Linked DNA regions of Kitasatospora fiedleri. The main gene of each other region encodes a partner of the protein of the gene in region 2 in a complex. Links are inferred from orthologs where the notes say so. Each region holds a gene or a part of one and is shown on either strand. Other genes may lie near its edges. The genes, in order: QMQ26_RS27345 and pheT.

Region 1 (14,200 bases), 4.6 Mb from region 2 along the record:
ACCTCGTCTGCGGAATGACCTGGTGGGCGATCAGCTCCATGTGGTCGTAGTCCTCCGGCTCCAGCAGCTGGAGGTAGACGCGCTCCACCCCCGCCTCCCGGTAGCGGCCGATCTTGTCCACCAGTTCCGCGGGGGACCCGGTCAGCCCGGTGGCGCGCAGCTCCGCCTCGCCGCGTTCCATCCGGTGGGCCCGGGCGGTCACCGCGGCCGGGGTGCTGCCGCAGCACGCCACCAGGGCGACCGAGAGGACGGGGGTGCCGCTGTCGCGGCCCAGGGCCCGACAGGCGTCGCGGACCCGGTCGAACTGGGCCCGGGCCACCTCCGGGCGGACGAACCCGACGTTGTACTCGTCGGCGTACCGGGCCGCGAGCTCCGGGGTGCGCCGCGGCCCCCGGCCGCCCACGATGATCGGCGGGTGCGGGCGCTGCACCGGCTTGGGCAGCGCGGGGCAGCCGGTGAGGCGGTAGTGCTCGCCCGCGAAGTCGAAGGTCTTCCCCGCCGGGGTCGCCCACAGCCCCCGCAGGATCTGCAACTGCTCCTCCAGCGGGCCGAAGCGCCGGGCCGGGAAGGGGATGCCGTAGGCGGCGTGCTCCTCCTCGTACCAGCCGGCGCCCAGCCCGAGCTCCACCCGACCGCCGGACATCTCGTCGACCTGGGCCACCTGGATCGACAGCGGCCCCGGCAGCCGCAGGGTCGCGGCGGACAGCAGCGTGCCCAGCCGGATCGTGCTGGTCCGCAGGGCCAAGCCGGCCAGCGTGACCCAGGAGTCGGTGGGCCCGGGCAGGCCGGGCCCCGGACCCACCGCCAGGTAGTGGTCGGAGCGGAAGAAGCCGTCGTAGCCGAGGCTCTCGGCGACCTGGGCGGTGGCGGCCTGCTGGGCGAAGTCCATCCCCTGCTGGGGTTCGACGAAGATCCGGAAATCCATGCTGCTGGTCCTCCTGGCGTGCGGGACGGTGGGGGGCGGTCGGCGGTGCCGCGGCTCAGCCGTACTGGGGCCGGGTGATCCAGGCGTCGTGCAGCGCGGCGTACGTCCCGTCGCGGGCGAGCAGTTCGGCGTGCGGGCCCGCCTCGACGATCCGGCCCCGGTCGAAGACCAGGACGGTGTCCGCGCTCTGCGCGCTCACCAGCCGGTGCGCCACCACCACGGCGGTCCGCCCGGTGGTCAGCTTCTCCAGCGCCCGCTGGATCCGGTCCTCGGTGGCCGGGTCCACCGCCGAGGTGGCCTCGTCCAGCAGGAGCACGGCCGGGTCGGCCGCGTGCGCCCGGGCCAGGGCGACCAGTTGGCGCTCCCCGGCGGACAGCGAGCCGCCCTGCACCCCGACCGGGGTGCGCAGGCCCAGCGGCAGCGACTCCAGCCACTCGTCCAGGCCCAGCTCCCGGAACGCCCGCCGGATCCGCCCGTCGTCGGCGTCCGGCACCCCGAACCGGATGTTCTCGGCGATGGTGGTGTCGAACAGGAAGCCCTCCTGGGGCACGATGACCACCCGGCGCCGCAGCGAGCCCTGGTCGATCCGGTCCACCGGCACGCCGCCGATCAGCACCTGCCCGCCGCTCGGGCGGAGCAGGCCGCAGGCGAGCTTGGCGAAGGTGGTCTTGCCCGAACCGGTCTCCCCGACGACCGCCACCCGCTGCCCCGGCTCCATCACCACCGACACGCCGTGCAGCACCTCGTGGCCCCCCGGGTAGGCGAACCGCACCCCCGCGAAGGAGATCGCGGCCGGCTCGGCGCCGAGTACCGTCCGGGCCGCGTCGTCGACCGGGTCCTGCGCCTGCGCGGCGAGGACGCCGAGCAGGCGGCGCCAGCCCGACAGCGCGCGCTGCGCCTCCGTGAACGCGGTGACGCCCATCCGGGTCGGGGTGACGAACAGCACGGCCAGGAACAGGAACGCCGTCAGGTCGCCGACGGTCAACCCGTCGCCGGTGAGCCGCGCGCCGACCAGCACCAGCGCGACGGTGATCAGACTGGGGACCAGCTCGGCGACGGTCTGGGCCGCCGTGGTCCCCCACTGGCAGCGGGTCTGGGCGGCGTGGACGTCCGCCACCGCCCGGTCGGCCCGGGCCACCGCGTAGTCCCGCGCCCCGTAGACCCGGATCGTCTCCCCGCCGTTCAGGGTCTCGCCGGTGACCCCGAGGAGCCCCGCGAGGCGGTCCTGCAGGGTGCCGAAGAGCCGCGACAGCGAGTTCTGACTGCGGTTCAGGAACACGATCAGCGGTAGTTGGAAGGCCCAGACCAGCAGGGTCAGCCGCAGGTCGTAGTAGGCCATCACCAGGGTGGTGGTCAGCATCTGCAGGGCGCTCAGCGCCAGCATCAGGCCCTTGTACTGCAGGAAGCTGCTGACCGTGTCGACGTCCGAGGTCACCCGCGCCACCAGGGCGCCGCGCGGTTCGGCCTCCTGGACCACCAGCGGCAGGTCGTGGATGTGCCGGAAGGCGGACGTCCGGGTGGCGGCCAGACCGGCCTCGCTGGCCCGGTAGAGCCGGACGCTCACCCAGTAGCCGGCCGCCGCCGTCGTCACGACCGCGACGCCCGCGCCGACCACCGGCCAGACCACCGCCCCCGTTCCGGCCCCGTCCCGGGTCGCCCCGTCCAGGGCCCGCTGGAGGGCGACCGGCAGGGCCACCCGGCCGGCCACCGCGACCAGCCCCAGCAGGACGGTCGCGGTGATGCCCCGCAGGAACTCGTCGGACAGCGCGATCCCGCGCCGCATGACGGCCCAGGCCCCGCCCGGGGCCTCGGTGATGGTGCTGCTGCTCATCCGGCGAACTCCTTGTCGGTGGGGGCGCCGTGGAGACCGGCGCCGTCGGCGCGCCGCTCCCGGTCGCGGCGGTAGGCGGTGACCAGCTGCCGGTACGCCGGGAAGGCGGCCAGCAGCTCCCCGTGCGGTCCGCGGGCGCGCACCGCGCCCCGCTCCAGGTAGACCACCTCGTCGGCGCGTTCGACCGCGGCCAGGCTGGACGAGGCCATCACCACGGTCAGTTCGGGGCGCAGGGCGCCGAGCCCGTCCAGGATCGCCGCCTCCACCAGCGGGTCGACCGCGGAGGTGGCGTCGTCCAGGACCAGCAGCCCCGGCCGGCGGAGCAGCGCCCGGGCCAGGGCGAGGCGCTGGCGCTGGCCGCCGGACAGGGTGTGCCCGCGTTCGCCGACGGGCGTGTCCAGCCCGTCGGGCAGGGCGTCGACGAACCCCTCGGCCTGCGCCAGCCGCAGCGCCCGCCGGACCTCCCGGTCGTCCGCGTCGGCCCCCAGGCGGATGTTGGCCCGGATCGAGTCCTGGAACAGGAACGGCTGCTGGGGCAGCAGGGCGATCCGCTCGGTGGCCCGCGCCGGGTCGAGCAGCCGCAGGTCCGTCCCGTCCAGCCGCACCCTGCCCGAGGACGGGACGGCCAGCCCCGCCAGCAGGGCGCACAGCGAGGACTTCCCCGAACCCGAGCGCCCGACCAGGACGACCTGCCGGTGGGCGGCCACCTCGAACGACACCTCGCGCACGGCGGGTTCGGGCGCGTCCGGGTGGACCAGCGAGACCCGCTCCAGCGCGACGGCGGCCGCGCCGGAACCGGCGGCGGCCGGGTCCGGGTCCGATGCCGGGTCCGGACCGGCGGCGGCCGTGTCCGCGTCCGGGCCGGTGGCGTCCGACCCGGGGCCCGCCGCCGACGGCGGTCCGGCGTCGGCCAGCACCGCCTCGACCCTGGCGAAGGCGGTGGCGTTCAGCGGGAACTCGCTGATGATCCAGCCGACCGAGACCATCGGCAGCCCCAACAGGGCGATCAGGAAGGCGACCTGGACCACCGCCCCCGGCTCGATCCTCCCGGAGCGCACCTCCAGGGCGCCCACCAGCAGGGCCGCCAGCATGGCCGCACCGGGCAGCGCCTCCATGACGGGGTCGAAGACGGAGCGGACCCGGCCCGCGGCCAGGCTCGCCTGCCGCAGCCGCTCGGCCGACTCGGCGAAGCGCGCGGTCTCCGACTCCGCCCGGCCGGTGGCCTTGACCAGCAGCGCCGCCTCGAAGCTCTCGTGCGCGACGGCGGCCAGTCGGCCGCGCACCGCCTGGAGCCGGGCGACCAGCGGCCCGGCCCGGTACTCGAACGCCACGCAGAAGGTCAGCACGACCAGCAGCAGCACCACGCCGATCCAGCCGAAGGCCGGGGCGGTCAGGAACATCGCCGTGATGCCCGCCGCCAGCATCAGCAGGGCGCTGCACGCCGACGGCAGCAGGCGGACCGCCTGCCAGGTGACCTCCACGTCCGCGTCGATCACGGACAGCAGGTCGCCGGTCGCCCGCTGCCGCTGCCCGGTCGGCGGCAGCACGGCGTAGCGGCGCACCAGGCGACGGCGCAGGTCGGCCTGCAACCGGTGGCGTATCACCGCCGACAGGCTCTCGCGGCACACGAAGCCGACGACCTGGAGCAGGGCCGCGCCGAGCAGCCAGGCGGTGTCCGCGGCGAGACCGGGCACCGCCGAACCGGCGGCCCGAGCGGCCAGCACGTGGTTCGTCACCTGACCCAGCAGCCACGCGGTCGCCACGGTGGTTCCCGCGTAGAGCGCGCTGCCGGCCAGTGCCCCGGCGAACGGGAGCGGCTGCGAGCGCACCGCTGTCACGAGGAGGGCGAGGCCGCGCCGTGAACGCGCCCCCCAGGCATCGTGGTTGTCCATGTTCCTCTTCTCGTTCCAGCCCGGCGGTCGGGCTCCGGAATCAGGGGCCCCCTCCGGGGCGGTCCAGTGGTGGGGGCCGCGCAGCGGCCGACCGGCGGCTACGACCTGGTCCCCCGGGCGCCCGCCACGACGGCCGCGGCGACCGCGAGCTCCACGGCCGCGCCGGCCTCCCGGCGCTCCAGGGTGTGCCAGCGCGACCCGAGGACCAGCCGGACGGTGACCGCCCGGTGCTCGCCCGGGACGTCGTAGACGTCGAGCACGTCGACCCGGCGCACCAGCGGCCCCGAGTCCGCCAGCGCGGCCAGCACCGGTCCGGCGGCCGGCCCGGGCGGCAGCAACAGGCAGACGTCGCGCTGGACTTCGGGGAAGCGCGCGGGCGTGGTGACCGTCCGGGGCACCCGCGGCAGCGACAGCAGCCGGTCCACGTCGAGTTCGGCCACCGCGGAGCGCTCGGCGGGAGCGCCCGCCGGGAGCACGCCGAGACGGCCGACCGGCTGCCCGGCGACCAGCAGCAGCGCCGCGGTGCCGGGCCGGAACGCGGGGTCGTCGAGGAGCTCGGTGCGCAGCGGGCCCGCGGCGAGCGGGCGCAGCAGCGCCTTGACGGCGTCCAGGACCTGCCAGTAGCCGGCCTCCCGGAGCGGTCCCGTCCCCGGTGCCCCCGGCGGGTCGGCGGGGGTGTGCAGCAGTGCCAGCGAGGTCCGCTCCCGCGCGCCGTCCGGTCCGAGCGGGTCCAGCACCATGCCCAGTTCGTACAGCGCGTGCGGGGCCGTGGCGGGGGACTGGGCGCGGGCGGCGGCGGCCAGGCCGGGCACCAGGCTGCGGCGCACGAAGCGGGTCCGGCCCGGCCCGGACCCGGCCAGCCCGAGCACCGGTGCGCACCAGGGGTCCTCCCGGGCCGGGCCGTCCGCGGGCGCCGGGCCGGTGCCGACGACCGGGGTCAGCAGTTCGTGGAACCGGCACCCGGCCAGGGTGCGGCGGAGCGCCGTCAGGGCGCGGTGGCGGTGGTCGGGTTCGGGGCGGACCTCGCCGTCGGGCAGCGTCGCCGGTATCCGGCCCAGCCCGTGCAGGCGGACCAGCTCGGCCACCAGGTCCTCCGGATCGCGCAGATCGGGCCGGGAGGGCGGCACCCGGACGCGCAGCCCGCCGTCGGTCCAGTCGCAGTCCGCACCGATCAGGGCGAGCAGCCGACCGTACGCCGGGCCCTCCGCCGGACCCTCCGACAGCGACCGCAGCGCGGCGGGGTCGAGGGTGAGCGTCCGCCGCCCGGCCGTCGGACCGAAGGCCACCGAGACGGCCCGGCCCCCCGACGGCGTCCCGGGGTCCAGCAGCGCGCCGACCCGGGCGACGGCACGCCGACAGCGCTCGCCGTCCGGCGCGTTCCCCGCCTCGGCGGTCGCCAGCACCAGCAGACGTTCCGCGCCCGGCGGCAGCGGCGGTACGGACGGCGGCGGCACGGACGGCGAGGGCGGCGTCGGGCGCGGGGTGACGGTCAGCGGCAGGTGGGCGTGGTCCGCCCGGTCGGGCGCGTCGCCCGGCGCGCGGGCCCCGGCGGGGTCGTCCAGCCGGACGCGGACCCGTCCCCCGGCCGGCAGCCGGTGGGCGGAGAGCCGCACCCCGTACTCGAACGCGGCGATCAGCAGCACCCGGTCGAGCCCGTCGTCGGCCGTCAGGCCGGCCAGCGCGGCCCGCTCCCAGTCCGGCGCGGGCCCGGCGGCCGGAGGGTGGGGCAGCAGCAGGGCCGCGGCGCAGACCTCCGGCGCGCGGACCTCCAGGACCGGCGCGTCGGGCGGTCCGGGGGGACGGGTGCCCCCGGGGTCGGCGGCGCCGGCGGTGGCCGTGGTGGCCGTCCCGGGGCCGTCCAGCCGGAGGTTGATCTCCCCGGCCAGGCCCCACAGTCCGCCGCAGTGCGCCAGCGTGTCCGGGACCCGGAGGGTGAGCACCTCCTCGACGCGCGCCTCCGGCAGCAGTGCCCGGACCGGGGTCCCGGGTCGCGAGCCGGGTGCCAGCAGGTGGACGTGCGGGTGCGGGCCGAGGCCGAGTTCGGCGCTGGTGCAGATCCGGCCGACCGGCTGTCCGGGGTGTCCGGCGGGGCCCACCCGGAGCAGCCTGCCGCGTATCGGTTCCGGGCCGGACCGGTCGGCGGTGGCGAACAGCCTGGCCCCGGGCAGCGCCACCGCGACCACGCTGCCCGGGGGCGGCGCCTCCCCGACCCCGTCCGGCAGCCGCACCAGTTCCCCGGTGGGCACCGCGACCCGGACGGTGCCCGGCCGCCCGGCCGGACCGGGTTCGACGCGGCCGGCCACCACCAGCGGGCTGAGCAGGCCGGCGGAGTCGGCGCCGGTGACGGCGACCCCCGCCTCGCCCAGCAGCTCGTCGATCTCGCGCACGGACAGCTCGCGGTGCAGGAACTCGTTCAACCAGGAGACCGGGACCCGCATCTGACGCTCCCTCAGTAGGTCTGGGTGAGAACGGACAGGTCGTTGTCGAGGAAGTGCTGGATGTCGTCGAGGCCGTGGCGGATCGCCAGCACGCGTTCGAGGGACACCGCCAGCGACAGGGCCCGGACCTGCGGGGACGCTCCGACCGACCGCATCGCCGCGGCGGACAGCATCCCGCCCGAGATCACCTCCAGGTGCCCGCTGCCCAGGCAGAGGCCGCAGCCCGCCGACCCGCACGGGGTGCAGGCGACGTCGATGGCGAGCCCCGGGGAGACGTACGGCAGGGTGCGGAACCGCAGCCGCGCGGGCACGTCCGGGCCGAGCACCTCCGCGCAGAGCCCCAGGGCCAGGCCCTTGAGGTCGCTCAGCCGGATGCGCGGGCCCACGGCCACCGCCTCGGACTGGTGGAACTGGGTCACGAACCGCGGCCCGGGGACGGTGCGGCGGTGGCACGGACCGTCGACCACGAACCGGGCGCTCCGGCCCGGCGGCAGCTCGCGCAGCAGCCGCAGCGCGGACGCGGTGGTGTGGGAGCGCAGCACCGCGCCGTCCTCGGTGAAGTAGGTGTGCTGCGGGCTGCGGGTGGGGTGGTCGGCGGGGACGCCCAGCAGGTCGAAGCTGTGGGCGACGTCCTCGATCTGCCGGGACGCGCGCCGGGTGAACCCCAACCGGCCGAAGTAGTGGGCGACTTCGTCCGCCAGCCGGCTGACCGGGTGCGGCTCCGGCGGCGGCGCGGCCGGCCGGGCCAGGCACGGGTCGAGCGTCCCGGTCGGCGCGGCGGAAGCGGCTGGCGCGGCGGAAGCGGTCGGCGCGGCGGGGTCGGTCGTTGCGGCGAGGTCGGCCGGCCGCTCCCGCCGTTCCCGCAGGGCCCGGGCCAGTTCGGCGGCGGCCGTGCCGAGCAGGCGGCCGAGCGCGGGCCGGTGCGCCGGGGGCGCCTGGCCGATCAGCGCCCGGTGCCGGGCGAGCGAGCCGCGCCGTCCGAGGTGGCGGCCCTCCCACTCCGCCAGGGCCGGGCCGGTCGCCGGGCAGGCGGCCAGTTCGCGCAGGGCGAGGTCGCGGAGGTCCCGAATCCGCGGCGCGGACAGCGGATCCCGACCGGTGGCCGCGGGTGCTGGTTCGGACATGGATCCCTCCTGATCGGTTTTCCCGCATGCGGTCCGTGCCGTTTCCCGGCCGGGGATTTCCGGTGCCCCATCGTGGCGGAGCGGGCCGCCGGAACGCAACGGGATCGGCTTCTCCGATGTCGGCCGTGAAAGCTTTTGCCCGTTTTGCCGGGGTGGTCATTTGCGGACTGTCAGCAACTTTCACCGATGGCCCGATGGTGTCGGGAACGGCACCGTGCCATGGTCTCGCTATCGCTTCTTTCCGGTGTCACGAGAGGACGTCAGATGAGTGCATGGAATGCGCAGACGTACGGCAGTCGCTGGGCGGAGATCTACGACGGCCTGCCCTGGCCCGGCCCTGAGCAGGCCGTCGACTTCCTGGCGAAGCTCGCCGGCGACGGCCCCGTCCTGGAACTCGCCATCGGCACCGGTCGCATCGCGGTGCCGCTCGTCGAGCGCGGCATCGAAGTGCACGGAATCGACTCGTCGGAGGAGATGACCGAGAAGCTGCGGGAAAAGGAGGGGGGTGCCGGAATTCCGGTCACGAAGGCGGACATCTCCTCCTTCGAGGTGGAGCAGAGCTATTCCCTGGCCTTTCTCGTGCTGAACACGATCTACGCCCTGCAGACCCAGGAGGAGCAGATTTCCTGTTTCTCCAGCGCGGCGGCGGCCCTGGAGCCGGGCGGGCATTTCGTGGTCGAGGCGTTCATGCCCGACCCCACCCGCTTCCGGCGCAACTCGTGGACCCAGGTCCACGACATGGGCCTGGACCACGTGCTCATCGAGGCGGACAAGCACGACCCCTCGACCCAGCAGATCCTGGAGCAGCACATCCACCTCAAGCAGGGCAAGGTCGAGCTGTTCCCGGCGTTCCTGCGCTACGTCTGGCCCTCCGAGATGGACCTGATGGCGCGTCTGGCGGGGCTGACCCTGGTCGAGCGCACCGGCGGGTGGCTCGGCGAGCCGTTCAACGCCAGGTCGGGCAACCACGTGTCGGTGTACCGCCGCGGCACGGTCTGACGTCCGGCCGATGACGTCCACGCGGGCAGCGGCGGGGCCGGTGCGGGCGCCCGCCGAGCTGGCGCTCGGCGCGCGGCGGCGCATCCTGCGCTTCGCCGGGAACCAGCAGGTCCACCTGGGTTCATCGCTCTCCGTGGTCGACCTGCTGATCGCGGTCCTGCGGGAGACCGGCGCGCCGGCGGGCGACCCGTCCGACCCGGGCCGGCCGCGGCTGGTGCTCAGCAAGGGGCACGCGGTGTGGGCCCTCTACGCGGTGCTGGCCGAGCACGGGCTGCTGGACACCGAGCGGCCGGGCCCCTGGGCCGGCCACCCGGTGGACGGCGTGCCGGGGGTCGACGCGGCCACCGGGGCGCTGGGCCACGGCCTGTCGATCGGCGCGGGCCTGGCCGAGGCGGCCAGGCTCCAGGGGCGCGGCCACCGCACCCACGTGGTGCTCGGCGACGGCGAGTTGAACGAGGGATCGGTCTGGGAGGCGGCGATGTTCGCCGCCCACCGCCGGCTGGACCGCCTGGTCGCCCTGGTCGACGTCAACGGGATGCAGCAGGAGGGGACGACCGCGGAGGTCCTGGACCTGGGCCCGCTCGACCGGAAGTGGCGGGCCTTCGGCTGGCGCACGGTGACCGTCGACGGCCACGACCACGCGGCGCTGCGGGCCGCCCTGACGGAGACCGCCGCGCCCGACGGGCAGCCCACGGTGCTGCTCGCCCACACGGTGAAGGGGAAGGGGGTGCCGTTCATGGAGCACAGCGCGGACTGGCACACCGGCACGCTGGACCCCGCCCGGCTGGCGGCCGCCCTGGCCGCCCTGGACCGGGGACGGGCGGTGGCCGATGACTGAGCGGAACCCCGGGACGGGGCCGGCCGCCGGCATGCGGCCCGCGGTCGCCCGGGCGCTGGCCGACCTCGGCGACCGGCTGCCCGACCTGGTCGTGCTGGCCGCCGACGGCCGCGCGCTCGCCACCGCGTTCGCCGCCCGGCACCCCGACCGCTTCATCGACGTGGGCATCGCCGAGGGCAACCTGATGGGCGTCGCCGCCGGGCTGGCCCGGGCCGGCCAGCGGGTGGTGGTCTGCGGGATGGCGCCCTTCCTGGTCCGCCGGGCGGCCGAGCAGCTCCGCATCGACATCTGCCGCCCCGGCCTGGACGTCACCGTCCTCGGCGTCGGCGGCGGCCTCGGCTACGGGACGCTGGGCGCGACCCACCACGTCCCGGAGGACCTGGGCGCGCTGTCGGCCATGCCGCACACCCGGGTGTACTGCCCGGCGGACGTCCACGCGGCCGACTGGGCGGTACGGGACGCCGTGCTCGGCGGCGGCCCCCGCTACGTCCGGCTCGGCGCGCGCGAGGACCCGGTGGTCCACGCCGCCGACACCCCCTTCTCCTTCGACCGGCCCGGCGTCTTCGACTTCGACGGCCCCGACAGCACGAGCGACCCCGGCGACCCGGACGCCCCCGGTGACGCGGTGGTGGTGGCCGCCGGCCGCACCGTCGCGGAGGCGCTGCGCGCCGCCGACGCGGTCCGACCGCACGGGCGGCGGGTCCGGGTGCTCGGCCTGACCGCGGTGTTCCCGTTCCCCCGGGAGGCCCTGCTGGCGGCGGTCTCCGGGGCGTCCACCGTGGTCACGGTCGAGGAGCACCACGTCCTCGGCGGCCTGGCGACCCAGACCGCCCTCGCCCTCGCCGGGCGCTGGCACGGCACCTTCCGCTTCCTGGCCGTGGACGAACGGCCCGCTCCGGTGCTCGACCAGGCCGGACTGTTCCACTTCTACGGCATCGACGCGGCCTCGATCGCCCGCGCCCTCGTCGAACCGCCCCCGACCCCGGAGTGATCTGATGCGCATCCTGCTCGGCGCCCAGAGCTGCGGCTTTGGCCCGATATCCAAACTCACCGCCGTCTCCCGTGCCCTGGACGGGCACCACCGCGTCTTCACCGGAGTCACCGTCGCCGCGGACTTCGCCCACCGCAACGCCGACGCCTTCGACGAGTTCGTCGACATCGCCGCCGACGCCGGGGCGCTGGACCGGGAGATCCGGCGGGCCGACTGGGTGGTCTCGGTGATGGACGCCGACCTGGTGTTCCGCGCCGTCGCCGCCGGCCGCCCGGTGCTGCTCGTCGACAGCCTGCTCGCCTTCTGGAAGCTCGACACCCCGGCCTGGCGGATCGCCGAGCTGTGCGAGCTCTCCCGGCGGACCGGCTCCGCCCCGCCGGCCGAGGTGCTGGCGGAGCTGTCCCCGCACGAGCAGGTCTTCGCGGCGCACCTGCTCGCGGACGTCTCCGCGGCGCAGAACTTCCCGGGCGTGGCCGAGCGGATCGCCGAACTCCGCGCGCTCGGCGCCGTCGGGGCCCACCTGACCGGGCCGATCGTGGACGAGCCGGCCCTGGCCGACGTCCCCCGGGCGACCGAGGACGCCGTCGACCTGATGGTCAACATCGGCGGCTTCAAGAACTTCCTGCTCGACTACGACCACCACAACGCGTACCTGCACCTGGTCTCGCGCTGGATCCCGGACCTGCTGGCCGACTGGCCGCGGTTCGACCGGGTCGCGGTCTGCGGGGGCAGCTACGGCGGCGACCGGGCCGCGCGGGTCGCGGTCGGGGGCCGGACGGCGGAGTTCCGCTGCCTGTCCCACCGGGCCTTCATCCCCGCGGTGGCCTCCGCCCGGCACTACCTGCTCACCCCGGGACTGACGGCCATTCACGAGGCGCTGCTGCTGGGCCACTTCCCGATGGCCCTCCCGGAGCAGCACTACGGCCACATCAGCAACCTGGAGGGGCTGGCCGGCACCCTGTTCGAACGGCACGGCAGCCGGTTCTCCGACCTGATCCCCGGGTACGAGGTGCCGGCCGACGACTTCGAGGGCACCGCCGCGATCGTCGGCCACGTCGGCCGGCTGCTGGCGGACGACGGCGGGTACGCGCTGTTCCGCCGCGGCATGAACGAGCGGATCGAGAGCTTCGTCGACCTCGGCCCGGAGGACCGGGCGGACGGCGTAGCCGAACTGCGCGCGCTGCTCCAGGGACCGTCCTTCTCGGCGCTGCTCGGCGAGGTCCTGCCGGCCCCGGCCGACGAGCTGGTCGGGGGCGCCCGGTGAACACCGACGCGTACCGGGAGTGCCTGTCCCGCACCGAGGAGGCGATGCTCGCGCTGCACCGCCGCCTCGACGGCGCGGAGCCGGCCGGGATCACCTTCCGGACCTGGGTCCCGCGCAGCGAGCGCAAGCAGCGCCAGCGGCTGTTCGTCGAGACCGCGGTCCGCGGGGAGCCCCGCTACGTGGCCAAGGTCCCGCTGGACCCGCAGGACGACATGGTCGACCGGGAGTGGGAGCTGCTGTCCGGGCTCGGCGGGCTCGACCTGCCGCGCCCGCGTCCGGTCGGCAGGCTCGACCGGGGCTTCGTGATGAGCCACGTGCCGGCCACCGACTTCCCGGCCTTCATGGCCGCCGCCCGGCCCGAGGAGTGGCCCGCCGTGCTGTGCGCCGGCGTCGAGCTGGCGGCCCGGCTGCACCGGCAGGGGCCCCGCCCGGTCGGAGCCGTCCCCGGGGAGGTGGCCGCGGCCTACCTGCCGGCCGGGGTCCGCCTCCCGGCCGTCACGCTGGAGCGGCTGGAGCGGGCCCGGCTCGCCCCCACCCACGGCGACCTCGGGCCGTGGAACCTGCGCGTCGACCGCAACGGCCGGATGTCGCTCATCGACTGGGAGGACTACCGACCGGTCGGCCTGCCCGCCCTCGACGTCCTCAACCTGGTCGTCACCGCGGCGCTGATCGCCTTCCCCGACTACCCGGACCGCGGCTTCGACTGGTTGTACGAGCGGGTCTTCCACGGCGAGAACGCCTTCCGCACCGCCGCCGACCGGGCGTTCCGCCACTACGCGCGGCTCACCGGCCAGGACGTCGAGTCCGTGGTGGCGCTGACCCCGGTGCTCTGCCACTGGATGATCCGTCGCATCGAGGACCAGGGCCGGCCCACCGGCCACCTGTTCTTCCGGCCGTTCACCGAGCGGTTCGAGGCCGAGACCCCGCGCTGGTCGGGGGTCGGCCGTGGCTGAGCCGGAGCTGTTGGACGCGGTGGTCGTCGGGGCCGGCCCGGCCGGCCTGTTCGCCGCCTGGCGGCTGGCCACCGGCGGCGCGCGGGTCGCGCTGCTGGAGGCGGGCGGCGACATGCGCCAGAGCCTGTGCCCGAAGGTGTCGGCGCGGATGGGCGGCCGCACGGTCCGGTCCGCGGAGAAGTTCCGGCTGCAGTGCAACCGCTGCGACTGCCTGACCGGACTGGGCGGCGCCGCCTTCCACTTCGACACCAACCTCGGGTACGTCAGCGGCCTGTCCAAGTCCAAGATCGAGCAGGACGGCCGCGGCGGCGTCCGGACCTACAGCGGCCTGGAACGGACGCTGGGGAGCTTCGACCGGGCGGCGGACGCGGTCCGGGACGTCTACCGGCTGATGCACCGCTTCGGCCTCCAGCCGCCCCGGCCCGGGCCGTCGGCCGCCTCCTGCCACGTGCCGCCGAGCGGGTTCGCGCTCGCGGACGAGGCGCTGTCGCAGGCGGTCACCGTGGACGAGGCGCTCGGCATGATCGACGGCCTGGTGGCCGACGCGGTCGCGGCCGGACTGCGCCTGCACCTGCGCACCCGCGCGGAGTCGGTCGTCCGGGCCGAGGACGGCACCTGGCTGGTCGGCGCCGCCGGCACCGTGTTCCGGGCCAGGAACGTCATCGTGGCGGTGGGCAAGCTCGGCCTCGGCTGGGTCCGCGAGGTGCTCGACCGCAACGCGGTGGCCCACCGGCCCAGCCCGACGGTGGACGTCGGCGTCCGGCTGGAGACCACGCGGCAGCTGGCCGCCCCGCTGACCGCCTCCTGCCAGAACCCCAAGTTCACCTTCCTCAACCAGGACGGCGACCCGGTCCGGACCTTCTGCGTCTGCGAGGGCGGCCGGATCATGCAGTACGCCTTCCAGGACACCGTGGTGCTGGACGGGCAGCACTGCCTGACCACGCC
Region 2 (14,380 bases):
TACGCGACGCTCGCGCTGATCGCGCTGAACGTGGCCGCGTACCTGGTGGAGCTGGTCCGGCCGGAGACGGTCGACCGGTTCGCGATGCTCGGCTCCGGCGTACTGGCGCCGCCCGCGGGCACCGACCCGGCCACGTACGTGCCGCACCTGTCGGGCGTGGCGCACGGCGAGTGGTACCGGCTGATCACCCACGCGTTCCTGCACCTGGAGCCGACCGCGTGGCCGATGGGCGTGCTGCACATCGTGTTCAACATGTACTGGCTGTGGACGCTGGGCCGGGTGGTCGAGGAGCGCCTCGGCGTGCTGCGCTTCCTCGCGCTCTACCTGCTGTCCGCGCTGGGCAGCGCCGCGCTGGAGTACCTGTTCGCGCCGCACGCCCTGACCCTGGGCGCGTCCGGCGCGGTCTTCGGCCTGGCCGGCGGCTACTGGGTGCTCAGCCGCCGCCAGGGCTACGACCCGCTCGGCGGCAGCCAGTTGCTGGTGACCTTCGTGGTGTGGATGGTGCTGTCCGCGGGCTTCTCGTCCTGGCAGGGCCACCTGGGCGGCCTGCTCACCGGCCTGGCCGCCGGGCCGGCCTCGGCTACGCGCCGCGGGAGCGGCGCGGGCTGGTCCAGGCGATCAACCTGAGTGCGGTGCTCTCCCTGGTGGTGGTCGTGACGGTGGTCGCCACCGACCGACTGGTCCGGATCTTCTGACGGCCCGCCACCGACACCCTCCTTTCCAACCGAACTGACGGGCCGTCAGCTCACTTCCTCGTGGGCCTGCCCGAGCAGCGCCGCCGCCTCGCGCAGTCGCTGCTCGGGCAGGACCGCGTAGCCGAGCGCGAGGGCCGGCCCGCCGGGGGCGAGCCGCCCGGGCCCGACGGGGGCGACCCGCACCCCGCGGCGCAGCGCCGCCGCGGCCAGCGCCGCCTCGTCCACGCCCGGCGGCAGGTCGGCGTACAGGTGCAGTCCGGCGGCGACGCCGCGCAGGGCGGCCCGCGGCAGGTGCGCGCGCAGCGCGCCGACCAGGGCGTCGCGCCGGGCCCGGTAGCGGGGGCGGACGGTGCGCAGGTGGAGGTCGTAGCCGCCGCTCTCCAGCAGGGCGGCGAAGGCGAGTTGGTCGATCGCCCCGGTGCCGAGGTCGGCGTACCGCTTGGCCTCCCGGAAGTCCTCGGCCAGCCGGCCGGGCAGCACCGCCCAGCCCAGCCGCAGGCCGGGCGCCAGGGTCTTGCTGAGCGAGCCCAGGTAGACCGTCCGCTCCGGCGCCAACCCCTGGACGGCGCCCAGCGGTTCGCGGTCGTAGCGGAACTCGGCGTCGTAGTCGTCCTCCAGCACCAGCCCGCCCGCCCGGGCCCAGCGGGCGAGTTCGGTCCGGCGCCGGGCCGACAGCGCGACCCCGGTCGGGTACTGGTGGGCCGGGGTGACCAGCACCGCGTCCGCCCCGCCGGCCGCCAACTCCCGTACCACCAGGCCCTCCTGGTCGACGGGGACGCCGACCGGCTCGACCCCGTGGGCGCGCAGCAGGGCCAGCGTGCCGGGCGAGCCGGGGTCCTCGACCGCGATCCGCCGCAGCCCGTGCCCGGCCAGCACCGGCACCAGCAGCGCCAGCCCCTGCCCGACCCCGCTGACCACCGCGACCTGCTCCGGCCCCGCCGCCACCGCCCGCACCCGGCCCAGGTACGCGGCCAACTCCCGCCGCAGCCGCGGAAGTCCGGCCGGGTCCCCGTACCCGAGGTCCCGGTTGGCCGCCCCCTGGAGGGCCCGCCGCACCGCCCCCGCCCAGGCCGTCCGGGGAACGCCCCGAGGTCGGGCGAGCCCGGCTTCAGGTCGTAGCGCGGCTCGGCCGCCGGCGCCCGCACCGCCGCCCCGGCCCGCTCCACCGCCACCCCCGGCGCGACCCGGGTGCCCGACCCCCGCCGCCCCACCAGGTAGCCCTCGGCGGCGAGCCGCTCGTACGCCTCGACCACCACCCCGCGCGAGACCCCCAGCTCCGCCGCCAGCGCCCGGCTGGCCGGCAGCCGCACCCCGCCCGCCAGCCGCCCCTCCCGCACCGCCGCCCGCAGCGCCCGGGTCAGCCGCCCGGTCAGGTCCCCGCCGCCCGGCTCCCAGCTGATCAGCAACTCCCGCACCCCGAACGCCCCTCCGCCCCTCCGCCGCACCAGACCGGCCGGCCGGCCGACCGTCCGAGGCCCGCCCCTGGCCCGGCGGACCGGCGGCGGACGAGCCCCCAGGCTAGCGGCCCGCACTCCCGATTGGTCCTCCATCGGGCTCCCCGAGTGGCCCTGGAACCGGACCACCGTGCTCCTAGCGTGGCAGCCATGCCCGACACCACCACCACCGCCGCCACCACCGCCGTCACCGCTCCCGCCCGGCCGCCCGGCTCCCTGCGCGCGGCCGGCGCGATGACCCTGCTGGGCGCCTCCACCGGGGTGAGCGCCGCGTTCTCCGCCTACCCGCTGGCCGGCGGCCAGGCCCTGCGCTACACCCTGGCGGCCGCGATCCTGCTGCCGCTGGCCCGCCGCCGGCCGCGGCTCGCCCACCGACTGACGCTGCGTGAACTCGCCCTGCTGCTGGCCCTGTCCGGCACCGGCCTGTTCGGGTTCAACCTGCTGCTGGTCGCCGCGCTGCGGCACACCGACCCGGCGGTGGTCGGCAGCGTGGTCGGCTGCACCCCGCTGCTGCTCGGCGTGGCCGGCCCGCTGCTGGCCCGGCGCCGTCCGGCCGTCCGGCTGCTCGCGGCGGCGGCCCTGGTGGTGTGCGGCGCGGCGCTCACCCAGGGCTTCGGCCACGGCGACGCGCTCGGCCTGCTGTCCGCGGCCGGGACGCTGCTGTGCGAGGCGTCGTTCTCGCTGCTGGCCGTCCCGCTGCTGCCGCGGCTCGGCCCGGTCCGGGTGTCCGCGTACACCACCCTGTTCGCGGTGCCGCTGTTCGCTATGGCGGCGGCGCTCTCGCCGTCCGCGCTGCGGATGCCCACCGGCGGCGAGCTGCTGGCGCTGCTCTACCTGGGCCCGGTGCTGACCTGCGGGGCGTTCCTGCTCTGGTACTCGGCGCTGACGGTGCTGCCGGCCGACCGGGCGGGCCTGTTCGGCGGGCTGATCCCGCTCACCGCGACCCTCTCCGGCGCGGTCCTCACCGCGACCGTCCCGGCCCCGCTCCAGCTGCTGGGCGCCGCCCTGGTGACCGGCGCCCTGCTGTTCGGCGCGGCGACCTGACCGGGCCAGCCCCGGCCCGGCCCGGGGCCGGGCACCCGGCCGCCCCCGCCGCAGCCCGGCGCCCGGGCCGGGCCGCTCACGCCCCGTCACCTTCCGGCCGGGCGGCCACTCGTCCGGGCGGCTGCCGTTTGCTGCCCCCGCGGAACCTCGGCTTAGCTGGGCCGCGATGACAGTCGACCGCCGCAGTGTTCTGCGTTCCGCTTCCCGCCTGGCCGCGCTGAGCGCCGCCGGCGGCCTGGTCGCCGCGTGCGGCGGCCCCTCCGACGTGCACGGCCCGGACGGCCCCTCGGTGGCGGCCCGTCCACAGCCCGCGCACCTGACCGAGTCGCCGGCCGCGGGCCCGAGCGGGTCCCCGTCGCCGTCGCCCTCGCCGTCCCCGAGCGCCACCCCGTTCGCGTTGCCCCCGCTGGCCGCGGACACCCCGCAGGAGGTGGTGACCGGCCCGCGCACCAGGCCGCAGCTGGCGCTGACCTTCCACGGGCAGGGCGATCCGGCGATCGCCACCGCGCTGCTGACCGCCGCCGAGCAGCACGGCGCCCGGCTGACCGTGCTGGCGGTGGGCAGCTGGCTGGACGAGCAGCCGCAGATCGCCGAGCGCATCCTGTCCGGCGGGCACGAGCTGGGCAACCACACCCAGAACCACCTGGACATCTGCGCGCTGAGCGCCGAGCAGGCGCACGAGGAGATAGCCCAGTGCGCGCAGCGGCTGGAGCGGCTGACCGGGTCGATCGGCCGCTGGTTCCGGCCGTCCGCGGCGCAGTACGCGAACGCGATGGTGAAGGAGCAGGCCCAGCGGGTCGGCTACCCGCACGTGCTGTCCTTCGACGTCGACCCGCGCGACTACGCGGACCCGGGCGCGGAGACGGTGACCCGCCGGGTGCTGCGGGCGGCGGCGGCCGGCTCGGTGGTCGCCCTGCACATGGACCACCCGGGCACGGTGACGGCGCTGCCGGCCATCCTGGACGGCCTCGCCGGGCAGGGCCTGCACGCGGTGACGGCCTCCGAGCTCTGCGCCTGACCCGGCGTCACCCCCGGCCCCGGCCGTGCGATGCTCGACCCATGCGCTATCTCATCCTGGGCGCCGGCGCGGTCGGCGGCACCATCGGCGGACGCCTCCACCAGAGCGGGCGCGAGGTGCTGCTGGTCGCCCGCGGCCCGCACCTGGCGGCGCTGCGCGCCGACGGCCTGCGCCTGACCGTCCCGGACGGCACCCACCGGCTGGCGGTCCCGGCGGTCGGCGGCCCCGAGGAGGTCGGGCTGACGCCGGACGACGTGCTGGTGCTGGCGGTGAAGACCCAGCACTCGGCGGCCCTGCTCGACCGGTGGGCGCCGCGCCCGGTCGCGGGCGGCGGGACGGCGGGCGAGCGGCTGCCGCTGGTGTGCGCGCAGAACGGCGTGGAGAACGAGCGGCTGGCGCTGCGCCGCTTCGCCCGGGTGTACGGGATGTGCGTGTGGCTGCCGTCCTCGCACCTGGAGCCGGGCCGGGTCGCGGCGGCGGGCTCGCCGCGCTCGGGCGTGCTGCACCTGGGCCGCTACCCGCACGGCACGGACGAGCTGGCCGGGCGGATCGCCGCCGACCTGGCCGACTCGCACTTCGACGCGCCCCTCGCCGCGGACGTGATGGCCTGGAAGTACGCCAAGCTGCTGAGCAACCTGGGCAACGCGCTGGAGGCGGTGGCCGGTCCGATCGACGGCGAGCTGCGGCTGCGGGTGTGGCGGCGACTGCGGGCGGAGGGGAGGCGGTGCTGGCGGCCGCCGGGATCGCGTACCCGTCCGAGGAGGAGCAGCGGGCCCGGCGCGGCGACCGGGTGGCGCAGGTGCCGCTGGCGGGCGGGCCGCGGGCCGGGGGTTCGTCCTGGCAGTCGCTGGCGCGCGGCACCGGAGACATCGAGGCGGACTGGCTGAACGGCGAGGTGGTGCTGCTGGGCCGGCTGCACGGGGTGCCGGTGCCGCTCAACGCGGCCCTGCAGCGGCTGGCCGCCGCGTTCGCCGGCGCGGGGCGCCCGGCGGGCTCGCTGCCGGAGGCCGAGCTGGCCGCCCTGCTGGAGCTCTGACCCGGCGGGGGCGCAGGACGGCGAGGGGGGCTCAGGCCAGCGGGTCGTCCGGCCCGTACGGGCGCAGCCGCAGGGTGCGGGCGTCGGTGGAGCGGATCGCGGGGGCGGCGGCGACCAGGGTCTCCAGGTTGTCGCGCCCGGCGTGCAGGAAGCGTCCGTGCAGTCCGTCGAAGCGGCCGCGGGCGGCGTCCACGGTGACGGCGACCATGTACGGGAGGGAGCCCCAGGCCCTGGTGTCCCGGAACACCGGCATGCCGGCGGTCATCTCGGTGGCGACCGTGCCGGGGCTGATGTCGAGCACGACGACGCCGTGCCGGCCGACCGAGTCGGCGATGTTGTCGGAGAGCCGGAGCAGCGCGCCCTTGGAGGTGGCGTACGCGGTGTAGTGGCCGTCGGGGCGCAGCGCGAAGCCGCTGTTGAGGTTGACGACCCGGCCGCGGCGGCGCTCCACCATGCCGGGCAGGACGTGGCGCAGCAGGTGGTAGGGGCCGCGCAGGTTGGTCTCGACGACCTGCCACCACTGGGCGGGGTCGGTCTCCCAGAGCGGCACCTCGGCACGGTCGACCTGTCCGGCGTTGTTGACCAGCAGGTCGACGGGGCCGAGGTCGCGCTCGATCGAGCGGACGGCCTCCCGGACGGCGCCGGGCCGGGTGACGTCGGCGGTGACGGCGACGCCGCGGGCACCGTGCCGGACGCACTCCTTGAGGGTGGCGATCAGCGTCTCCTGGGTGCGGCCGAGCAGTCCGACGGCCATGCCCTCGGCGGCGAGCCCGATGGCGATCTCGCGGCCGATGCCGCGGCCGGCCCCGGTGACCAGTCCGACCTGCCCGGTGAGTGATCCCGTCCCCATCCCTCTGCTCCCTCCTCCGGCTGGACCTCCGCATTGTGGTCCCGACCGAGGGGGCGCACGGGGAGCGCGCGCGGCGCACTGCCGACGCCCACCCGTTCGGCCCAGGGCCCGGCGCGGGGGCCGTCGGCACGCACCGATGTGAACGGGCGTTAAGGCAGGTAGTACCGTCGTCCGGGCGGACCGCCCGGCCCCCACCGGGCCGCGGCGTCCGCGACACCACCGCCGGGTGATCCCCGGCTCCTTCCGAAGGGCATCTGAGTTGAGTGACATCGCACGCGTCGGAGTAGTCGGCTGCGGCCTCATGGGGTCGGGCATCGCCGAGGTGTTCGCCCGTTCCGGTCTGGACGTGCTGGTCTCGGAAGCCGGCGGCGAGGCCCTGGAACTGGGCCGGACCCGGCTGACCAACTCGCTGGAGACCGCGGTGCGGCGCGGCAAGCTGTCGGAGGAGGACCGGGACGCGGCGCTGGCCCGGCTGTCGTTCACCACCGAGCTGGCCGACTTCCACGACCGGGACCTGGTGGTCGAGGCGGTCGCCGAGCGCGAGGACGTCAAGGTCGCGATCTTCCGCACCCTGGACCAGGTGGTGGCGCGCCGGGACGCGATCCTGGCCTCCAACACCTCCTCCATCCCGATCGTGAAGCTCGCCGCCGCGACCACCCGGGCCGAGCAGGTGATCGGCCTGCACTTCTTCAACCCGGCGCCGGTGCAGAAGCTGGTCGAGGTCATCCCGACCCTGACCACCTCCGCCGAGACCACCACCCGCGCCGAGCAGTTCGCCGTCGAGGCCCTGGGCAAGGAGCCGATCCGGGCCCGCGACCGGGCCGGTTTCGTGGTCAACGCCCTGCTGGTGCCGTACCTGCTCTCCGCGGTCCGGATGTTCGAGTCGGGCGTGGCCACCGCCGCCGACATCGACAAGGGCATGGAGGCCGGCTGCGCCCACCCGATGGGCCCGCTGCGGCTGTGCGACCTGATCGGCCTGGACACCATCGTCTCGATCGCCGAGTCGATGTACGACGAGTACAAGGAGCCGCTGTACGCGGCCCCGCCGCTGCTGTCCCGGATGGTCGACGCGGGCCTGCTGGGCCGCAAGTCCGGTCGCGGCTTCTACGACTACACCGCCGCCTGACGCAGCGCGTCCTGACGCAGCGTCGCCCGACGCCCCGCCGCCGGGCCGCTCCGACTTCGTGGGGACGCGGCCCGGCGGCGGGGGCCGTCAGGGGGTGGCGTAGCGGACGATGTCGGCGACCCGGCAGCTGACCGGGCCGTGCGGGTCGGCGGTGCCCTGGGCCTGTTCGACCGCGTCCTGGCCGGGCGGGAGCGAGCCGGCGGCGGCGACGCCCTCGGTGACCTGCCGGCCGCTGCCGTCCTCGAAGGCGATCTGCACCACGTAGTTGCTGGTGGTCGCGGTGTGGTTGGTGATCCGGACGGTGGCGGCGGGCCACTGCAGCGCGTCGTCCACCCCGCAGGCGGTGACCTCGACGTCGCCGAACGCGGCCCGGCCGGCGTCCTGCGCGAGCTGCGCCCCGGTGCCGCCGGTCCGCCCGCAGCCCGCCACGGCCAGGGCCGCCGCGGCGGCCAGGCAGGCGGTGGCGGCGATCGCTCGGATGCGCATGGTCTCCCCTCGGGACGGACACGGGTCAGGGCCGACGCTACGAGCCGCCGGGGCCGCCCGTCCGGAATGTGTCCGATCCGTAATAACCTTGCGCAGCAAGTGTGTTGACGGTACGTCAGCGAATCGTCCGGCGCACGGCGAACGGCCCGGCGCGCACGGGCGCCGGGCCGTTCGGACCGCTCGGGCCGTCTCAGGCCGTCTCAGGCCGCTCGGGCCGTCTCCGACCCGGGGGAGATCAGGAGTTGATCTGGTACGGGTCGCCGTAGACCTTCCACTTGAGCGGCGGGTTGAGGTCGAAGTTCTTGGCGTTCAGGAACACCAGCTGCTCGGTGTCGACCCGGCTGGTGTCGGCGTGCGCCTCCTCCTGCTTCATGATCACCTTCCGGGCGTCCAGGAAGGCCTTCAGGTAGGTGGTCTCGTCGCCGCCCTGGGCCGGGGTCTTGGCCTTCTTCATGGCGGCGGCGCGGATGCCGCCGAAGCTGTCGGAGCTGTTGCCGGGGCCGTGCATCACGATGGCGTCGTAGTAGATGAACTGGCCGAGCGCGCGCAGCCCGTCCGCCTTGGCCTGCTGGACCGAGGGGTTGAAGTAGACCCGGTCGCGCTCGTCGTTCTGGGCCTGCTGGAAGACGGTGTCCTTGGCGGCGGTCTTCCAGTCGTTGACGAAGGCGGTGCCGAGGCCGGAGTGCGAGTCGCTGCCGTTGACCTTCTTCAGCGCGGGCAGGTACTTGGCCAGCACGTTGCCGGACTTGAGGTCGGTGTAGTGCTGCACCAGTTCGAGCATGTCGCCGGTGCCGGAACAGAAGCCGATGATGCCCGCGGTGTAGCCGCGGCCGTCGCCGATGTCCTCGATGTACTTGTACTGGGCCTTCCAGTCGAGCGAGGAGTTCTCCGCCGAGGAGACCAGCTCCATGGCGATCTCCTTCTTCGCCGGGTCGTCCAACCCGACGGCGGCCACCGCCACGGCGCTCGCGGTGCTCGCCGCGGGGGTGGCGGCGTGGCCGGTGCCGGCCGCGGCCAGGGTCAGCGGGAGGGCGCCGACCAGGATCGCGAGGGCGGCCCGGGTGGTGCGGGCGGTGCGGTGCTTGCTGGGGTGCATTCTGACGCTCCGTCTGCCGGCTGCGGGCATGGGGGTGCCCACAGGAGGAGGGTTAGGAAACTTTCCTAACGGATATTGAAGCGTCCGCCTTACGCTCCCGCAAGACGTCCGACCGCATCCGGTTCGACTCGTCCGCCCGGACCGCCCGACGGGCCGTCACCCCGCGCCCCGCCCGCCCCGGCCGCCGCCACCCGGGCGCCGCCGGAAAACCGCTGGCCGGCCCGGGCGCCGACGGCCATGCTGGGCCGGATGGAGATCCGCGAAGCCACCGCCGAGGACTGGGACGCCGTCTGGCCGTTCTTCCACCGCGTCGTCGCCGCCGGCGAGACGTTCACCTACCCCACCGACCTGACGTCCGACACCGCCCGCGGCTGGTGGATGCTGCCCGCCCCGAACCGCACCGTGGTCGCCGTCGACGAGACCACCGGCGCCGTCCTGGGCACCGCCAAGATGAACAACAACCAGGCGGGCAACGGCGCGCACGTCGCCAGCGCCAGCTTCCTGGTCGACCCGGACCACGCCGGGCGCGGCACCGGCCGCGCCCTGGGCGAGGAGGCCCTGCGCTGGGCCCGCGCCCGGGGCTTCCGCGCCATGCAGTTCAACGCCGTCGTCGCCACCAACGCCCCGGCCGTCGGCCTCTACCGCTCACTGGGCTTCGAGATCCTCGGCACCGTCCCCGAAGGCTTCCACCACCCCCGCCTGGGCTACGTCGGACTGCACGTCATGCACCGCCCGCTGTAGCCGCCTCCGGCCCTGCCCCCACCTCCACCCCCGCCCCTGCCCCCGTCCCCGACCGCCGCACCGCCGGCCGCGAGAGCACCGTCACCAGCAGCGACACCCCGGCCAGCGCCCCGATCGCCCAGCGCGCCGCCACCAACTGCGCCAGCGCCCCCGCCAGCGCCGCGCCCACCCCCTGCCAGGCCAGCCGGCCCGCCGACTCCACGCCCTGCACCTGCCCCCGCGCGGCGGCCGGCGTCAGCGCCAGCAGCCGCTCCTGGAGCGGCAGCGTCGCCGCGAACCCGACGCCCGCCGCGCCCACCGCCGCTGCCGCCGCCCACACCGGCGGCCCGGCCGCCAGCAGCAGGAACGGCCCCGCCAGCAGCAGCCGCAGCCCGAACGCCAGCCGGGCCCGCCGCACCGCGTCCAGCAGCCGCCCCACCAGCAGGTCGCCCGCCAGCATCCCGGCCGCGCCCGCCGCCAGCAGCGTCCCGGCCGCCGACGGCGCGTACGGCAACAGCAGCGCCTCGCAGCCCACCACCAGCCCGTTGGGCACCCACAGGTTCAGCAGCAGCGCCCGCCTCCCCGGCCGTCCCAGCAGCTCGGCGTTGCCCCGCCAGGTCTCGCGCAGCCCCGGCCGGCGCGGCGGCCGCACCGACCGCTCCCGCACCGTCACCGCCACCACCGCCGTGGCCAACGCCGTCAGAGCGCCCGCCGCGCCCAGCACCTGGTACGGCGTCAGCACCGCCAGCAGCACCCCACCCAGCGCGAACCCCAGCACCGACGCCCCGCCCGCGGTGACGTTCATCAGCGACCGGGCCGGCGCGTACCCGCCCGGCGGCAGGATCTCCGCCAGCAGGCCCATCCGCGTCCCCGTCCCCAGCGACTGGAAGAACCCGACCAGCAGCAGCAGCCCGAACCGCGCCGCCAGCGGCAGCCCCGGCACCGCCTGCGCCGCCGTCGCGGCCAGCGCCAGCAGGTGCAGCGCCACCAGCGTCCGGCGCGGCCGCGCCCCGTCCGCGACCGACATCAGCGTCAACGCGCCCAGCACCGCCGCGAACGACGACCCGTACATGCTCACCGCCGTCAGGAACGGCGACCCCGTGCGCGCCTGCACCAGCGTGCCCAGCGCGAACCCGGACAGCGTCCCGGCCCCCGCCAGCAGCGTGAAACCTGCGTACAGCCCCGCGAACTCCCGCTGCCGCAGCAGCGCCCGATATCCATGAGTGGTCATGAAAAAAGCCTCCGACGCTGCCGCGGGGGCGCGTTCGAAGGCCGACGGCGAGAACCTAGCAGCCCCGCCCCGAACCGCGCAAAACCCGGCCCCGCACAGCCCGGCCCCGCACAGCCCGGAGCCCGCACAGCCCGGAGCCCCGCCGCTCCCCCGCCCGGGGGTGCGACGGGGCTCCGTCGTCGGTCAGGCCGCCAGGCCGTCAGGCGCCGCGCAGCACCGCGCCGGTGCGCTCGGCGGCCACCGCGACCGCCGACGCGCGGGCCGCCGACGCCTCGTCGGCCGTCAGCGTCCGGTCGGCGGCCCGGAAGCGCAGCGTGTACGCCAGCGACTTCCTGCCCGCGCCCGCCTGCTCGCCGGTGAACACGTCGAACAGCCGCAGCGACTCCAGCAGTTCGCCCGCGCCCTCGCGCAGCGCCGCCTCCACGTCCGCGGCGTGCACGCCCGCGTCCACGACCAGCGCCACGTCCTGGGTCGCCACCGGGTAGGCGGAGACCGGCGGGCCGGAGACCCGGCGGCCGTCCTCGAACAGCAGGTCCAGGTCGAGCTCCATCGCGCTGGTGCGCTCCGGCAGGTGCAGCGCCTTGACCACGCGCGGGTGCAGCTCGCCGGCGTGGCCGACGACCTCCTCGCCGACCAGCAGCTCGGCGCAGCGCCCCGGGTGCCACGGCGCGTACTGCGCCTGGCGGACCGTCAGCTCCACGCCCGCGGCGGTGGCGACCACCCGGGCCGCCTCGACCGCGTCCGCCCAGCCGGACGGCGCGCCCTTGCCCCACCAGCCGGACGGCAGCCGCTCGCCGGTCAGCGCGACGGCGACCCGGCGCGGCTGGTCCGGGAGGGCGGCGTCCAGCTCGGCGAGCTGCTCCTCGGTCGGGCGGCGGTCCACCGGCAGCCGCGGCGCGACCTTCGGCTCGGCCTTGGGCAGGAACACCGTGCCGGTCTCGAAGATCGCCAGGTCGGTGTTGCCGCGCCCGACGTTGCGCCGCAGCGCGCCCAGCAGGCCCGGCAGCAGGGTGGTGCGCAGCGCCGGCTCGGCGTCGTTCAGCGGGTTGACCAGCTTGACGGTGCGGCGGCGCGCGTCGTCCGCGTCCAGCCCGAGGCCGTCGAAGGAGGCGTCGCCGACGAACGGGTACGCGTTGATCTCCACGTAGCCCGCGCCGGCCAGCGCCACGCCGACCCGGCGGTGGAAGCGCTGCGCCTCGGACAGGCCGCGCCCGGGCGGGGTGACCGGCATCCGGGCCGGGACGTTGTCGTAGCCCTCCAGCCGGATGACCTCCTCGGCGAGGTCGTACGGGTCGGTCAGGTCGGGCCGCCAGGACGGCGGGGTGACCTCCAGGACGTCCGCCCCGACGACGGTGCAGCCGACCTCCTGGAGGCGGCGGGTGACGGTCTCGCGGCCGTACTCGGCGCCGGCGACGCGGTCGGGCAGGTCGGCGTCGATCGGGATGGTGCGCACCGGGTGCGGGGCCGCGATGTCGGTGACCCCTGCCTCGGCGGTGCCACCGGCGATCAGCACCAGCAGGTCGACGGCGCGCTGCGCGGCGGCCCGGGCGGCCTCCGGGTCGACGCCGCGCTCGAAGCGCCTGGACGCCTCGGAGGGCAGCTTGTGGCGCTTGGCGGTGCGGGCGATGGCGACCGGCTCGAAGTGCGCGGCCTCGATGATGATCTCGGTGGTGCCGCTGGCCAGGCCGGTCTCCGGGTCGACGACCGGGTCGAGGATCTCGGTGCTGGCGCCGCCCATCACGCCGGCCAGGCCGATCGGGCCGGAGTTGTCGCAGATCAGCAGGTCCTCGGCGGACAGCTCGCGCTTGACGCCGTCCAGCGTGGTGAGCCGCTCGCCCGCCGCCGCCCGGCGGACCTGGATCGGCCCGTCGACGCGGTTGCGGTCGTAGGCGTGCAGCGGCTGGCCGACCTCCAGCATCACGTAGTTGGTGATGTCGACGGCCAGCGAGATCGGGCGGATGCCGGCCTTCTGCAGGCGGCGCTGCAGCCAGATCGGCGACTTCGCGCCCGGGTCGACGCCGGTCACGGTGCGCGCCACGAAGCGGTCGCAGCCCACCGGGTCGGCGACCTTCACCAGGTAGCCGTACGCGTTGGCCGGCGGCACGTCCAGCAGCGCCGGGTCGGCCAGCGGCAGGCCGTACGCGGCGGCGGCCTCGCGGGCCACGCCGCGCATCGACAGGCAGTAGCCGCGGTCGGGGGTGACCGCGATGTCGAGGACCTCGTCGACCAGCTGGAGCAGCTCGATCGCGTCGGTGCCGGGCTCGTACTCGGGCGGCAGCACGATGATGCCGTGGTGGTCGTCGCCCATGCCCAGCTCGCGGGCGGAGCAGATCATGCCGGCCGAGGTGTGGCCGTAGGTCTGCCGGGCGGAGATCGGGAACGGGCCGGGCAGCACGCCGCCGGGCAGGATCACCACGACCTTGTCGCCGACCCGGAAGTTGGTGGCGCCGCAGACGATCTCCTGGGGCTCGCCGGTGCCGTTGGCGCGGCCGACGTTGACGAAGCAGTGCCGGATCGGCTTCTTGAAGCCGCTCAGCTCCTCGATCGAGAGCACCTCGCCGACCACCAGCGGGCCCTTGATCTCGGTGCCGAGCTGCTCGACGGTCTCCACCTCGAGACCCGCGCGGACCAGCCGGGCCGCGACGTCGCGGCCGGTCTCGCCCGCCGGCAGGTCGACGTACTCGCGCAGCCAGGAAAGCGGGACGCGCATCAGATCTCCATCCCGAACGGGAGGGTGAAGCGGACGTCACCCTCGACCATGTCGCGCATGTCGGCGACGTTGTGACGGTTCATCAGGATTCGCTCCAGGCCCAGGCCGAACGCGAACCCGCTGTAGCGGCTCGGGTCGATGCCCGCGGCGACCAGCACCCGCGGGTTGACCACGCCGCAGCCGCCCAGCTCGATCCAGCCCTCCGAGGAGCAGGTCCGGCACGGGCGGTCGGGGTTGCCCACCGAGGCGCCGCGGCAGACGAAGCACTGGAGGTCGATCTCGGCGCTGGGCTCGGTGAACGGGAAGTACGAGGGCCGCCAGCGCAGCTCCAGGCCACCGCCGATCAGCTTCTCCACCAGCACCTCGATGGTGCCCTTGAGGTGGCCGAAGGTGAGGCCCTCGTCCACCGCGATCGCCTCGACCTGGCGGAACACCGGGGTATGGGTGGCGTCCAGCTCGTCGGTGCGGTAGACCCGGCCGGGGCTGACCGCGTACAGCGGCGGCTCGCCGGCCAGCATCGCCCGGATCTGCACCGGCGAGGTCTGGGTGCGCAGCACCATGCCGGAGTCGGCGGTGCCGTCGGGGGCCTCGACGAAGAAGGTGTCCTGCATCGAGCGGGCCGGGTGGTCGGCGTGCAGGTTCAGGGCGTCGAAGTTCAGCCACTCCGCCTCGACCTCGGGCCGGACGCCACCTGGTAGCCCATCGCGACGAAGGTGTCCTCGATGCGCTCGGCGAGCGTGGTCAGCGGGTGCCGGGCACCGCGCGGGACCCGGCCGTACGGCAGGGTGACGTCCACCGCCTCCTCGACCAGCACCCGGGCGTCGCGCTCCGCCTCCAGCTCGACCTGGCGCTCGGCCAGGGCCCGGTTGACGGCGCCGCGGGCCTGGCCGATCAGCTTGCCCGCGGCGGCCTTG

Evidence for each region.
Region 1: the proteins of pheT (region 2) and QMQ26_RS27345 are in contact, whole or in part, in a crystal structure (PDB 6P24), measured with the Escherichia coli proteins. The link is inferred for Kitasatospora fiedleri from one-to-one orthologs.

What each region holds. Positions count from the first base shown.
Region 1 is NZ_OX419519.1:6,021,759-6,035,958, forward strand. What follows is about bases 6,155-9,129. They hold QMQ26_RS27345 (tRNA ligase subunit PheS family protein), read right to left. Parts: upstream 8,211-9,129; coding sequence 7,098-8,210; downstream 6,155-7,097. Other genes in these bases: QMQ26_RS27340 (phenylalanine--tRNA ligase subunit beta-related protein), read right to left, coding at 6,155-7,086; QMQ26_RS27350 (class I SAM-dependent DNA methyltransferase), read left to right, coding at 8,475-9,129. Outside these bases: QMQ26_RS27320 (helix-turn-helix transcriptional regulator), read left to right, coding at 1-18; QMQ26_RS27325 (LLM class F420-dependent oxidoreductase), read right to left, coding at 1-925; QMQ26_RS27330 (ABC transporter ATP-binding protein), read right to left, coding at 981-2,756; QMQ26_RS27335 (ABC transporter ATP-binding protein), read right to left, coding at 2,753-4,648; more of QMQ26_RS27340, read right to left, coding at 4,747-6,154; more of QMQ26_RS27350, read left to right, coding at 9,130-9,209; QMQ26_RS27355 (transketolase), read left to right, coding at 9,220-10,047; QMQ26_RS27360 (transketolase family protein), read left to right, coding at 10,040-11,038; QMQ26_RS27365 (hypothetical protein), read left to right, coding at 11,043-12,302; QMQ26_RS27370 (phosphotransferase family protein), read left to right, coding at 12,299-13,255; QMQ26_RS27375 (NAD(P)-binding protein), read left to right, coding at 13,248-14,200.
Region 2 is NZ_OX419519.1:1,441,792-1,456,171, forward strand. Bases 10,712-13,866 are described here. They hold pheT (phenylalanine--tRNA ligase subunit beta), read right to left. Parts: upstream 13,467-13,866; coding sequence 10,956-13,466; downstream 10,712-10,955. Other genes in these bases: QMQ26_RS07075 (MFS transporter), read right to left, coding at 10,712-10,756. Outside these bases: QMQ26_RS07020 (rhomboid family intramembrane serine protease), read left to right, coding at 1-627; QMQ26_RS07025 (aminotransferase-like domain-containing protein), read right to left, coding at 741-1,751; QMQ26_RS07035 (DMT family transporter), read left to right, coding at 2,300-3,193; QMQ26_RS07040 (polysaccharide deacetylase family protein), read left to right, coding at 3,360-4,211; QMQ26_RS07050 (SDR family NAD(P)-dependent oxidoreductase), read right to left, coding at 5,279-6,097; QMQ26_RS07055 (3-hydroxybutyryl-CoA dehydrogenase), read left to right, coding at 6,357-7,223; QMQ26_RS07060 (hypothetical protein), read right to left, coding at 7,311-7,709; QMQ26_RS07065 (chitosanase), read right to left, coding at 7,945-8,805; QMQ26_RS07070 (GNAT family N-acetyltransferase), read left to right, coding at 9,055-9,546; more of QMQ26_RS07075, read right to left, coding at 9,527-10,711.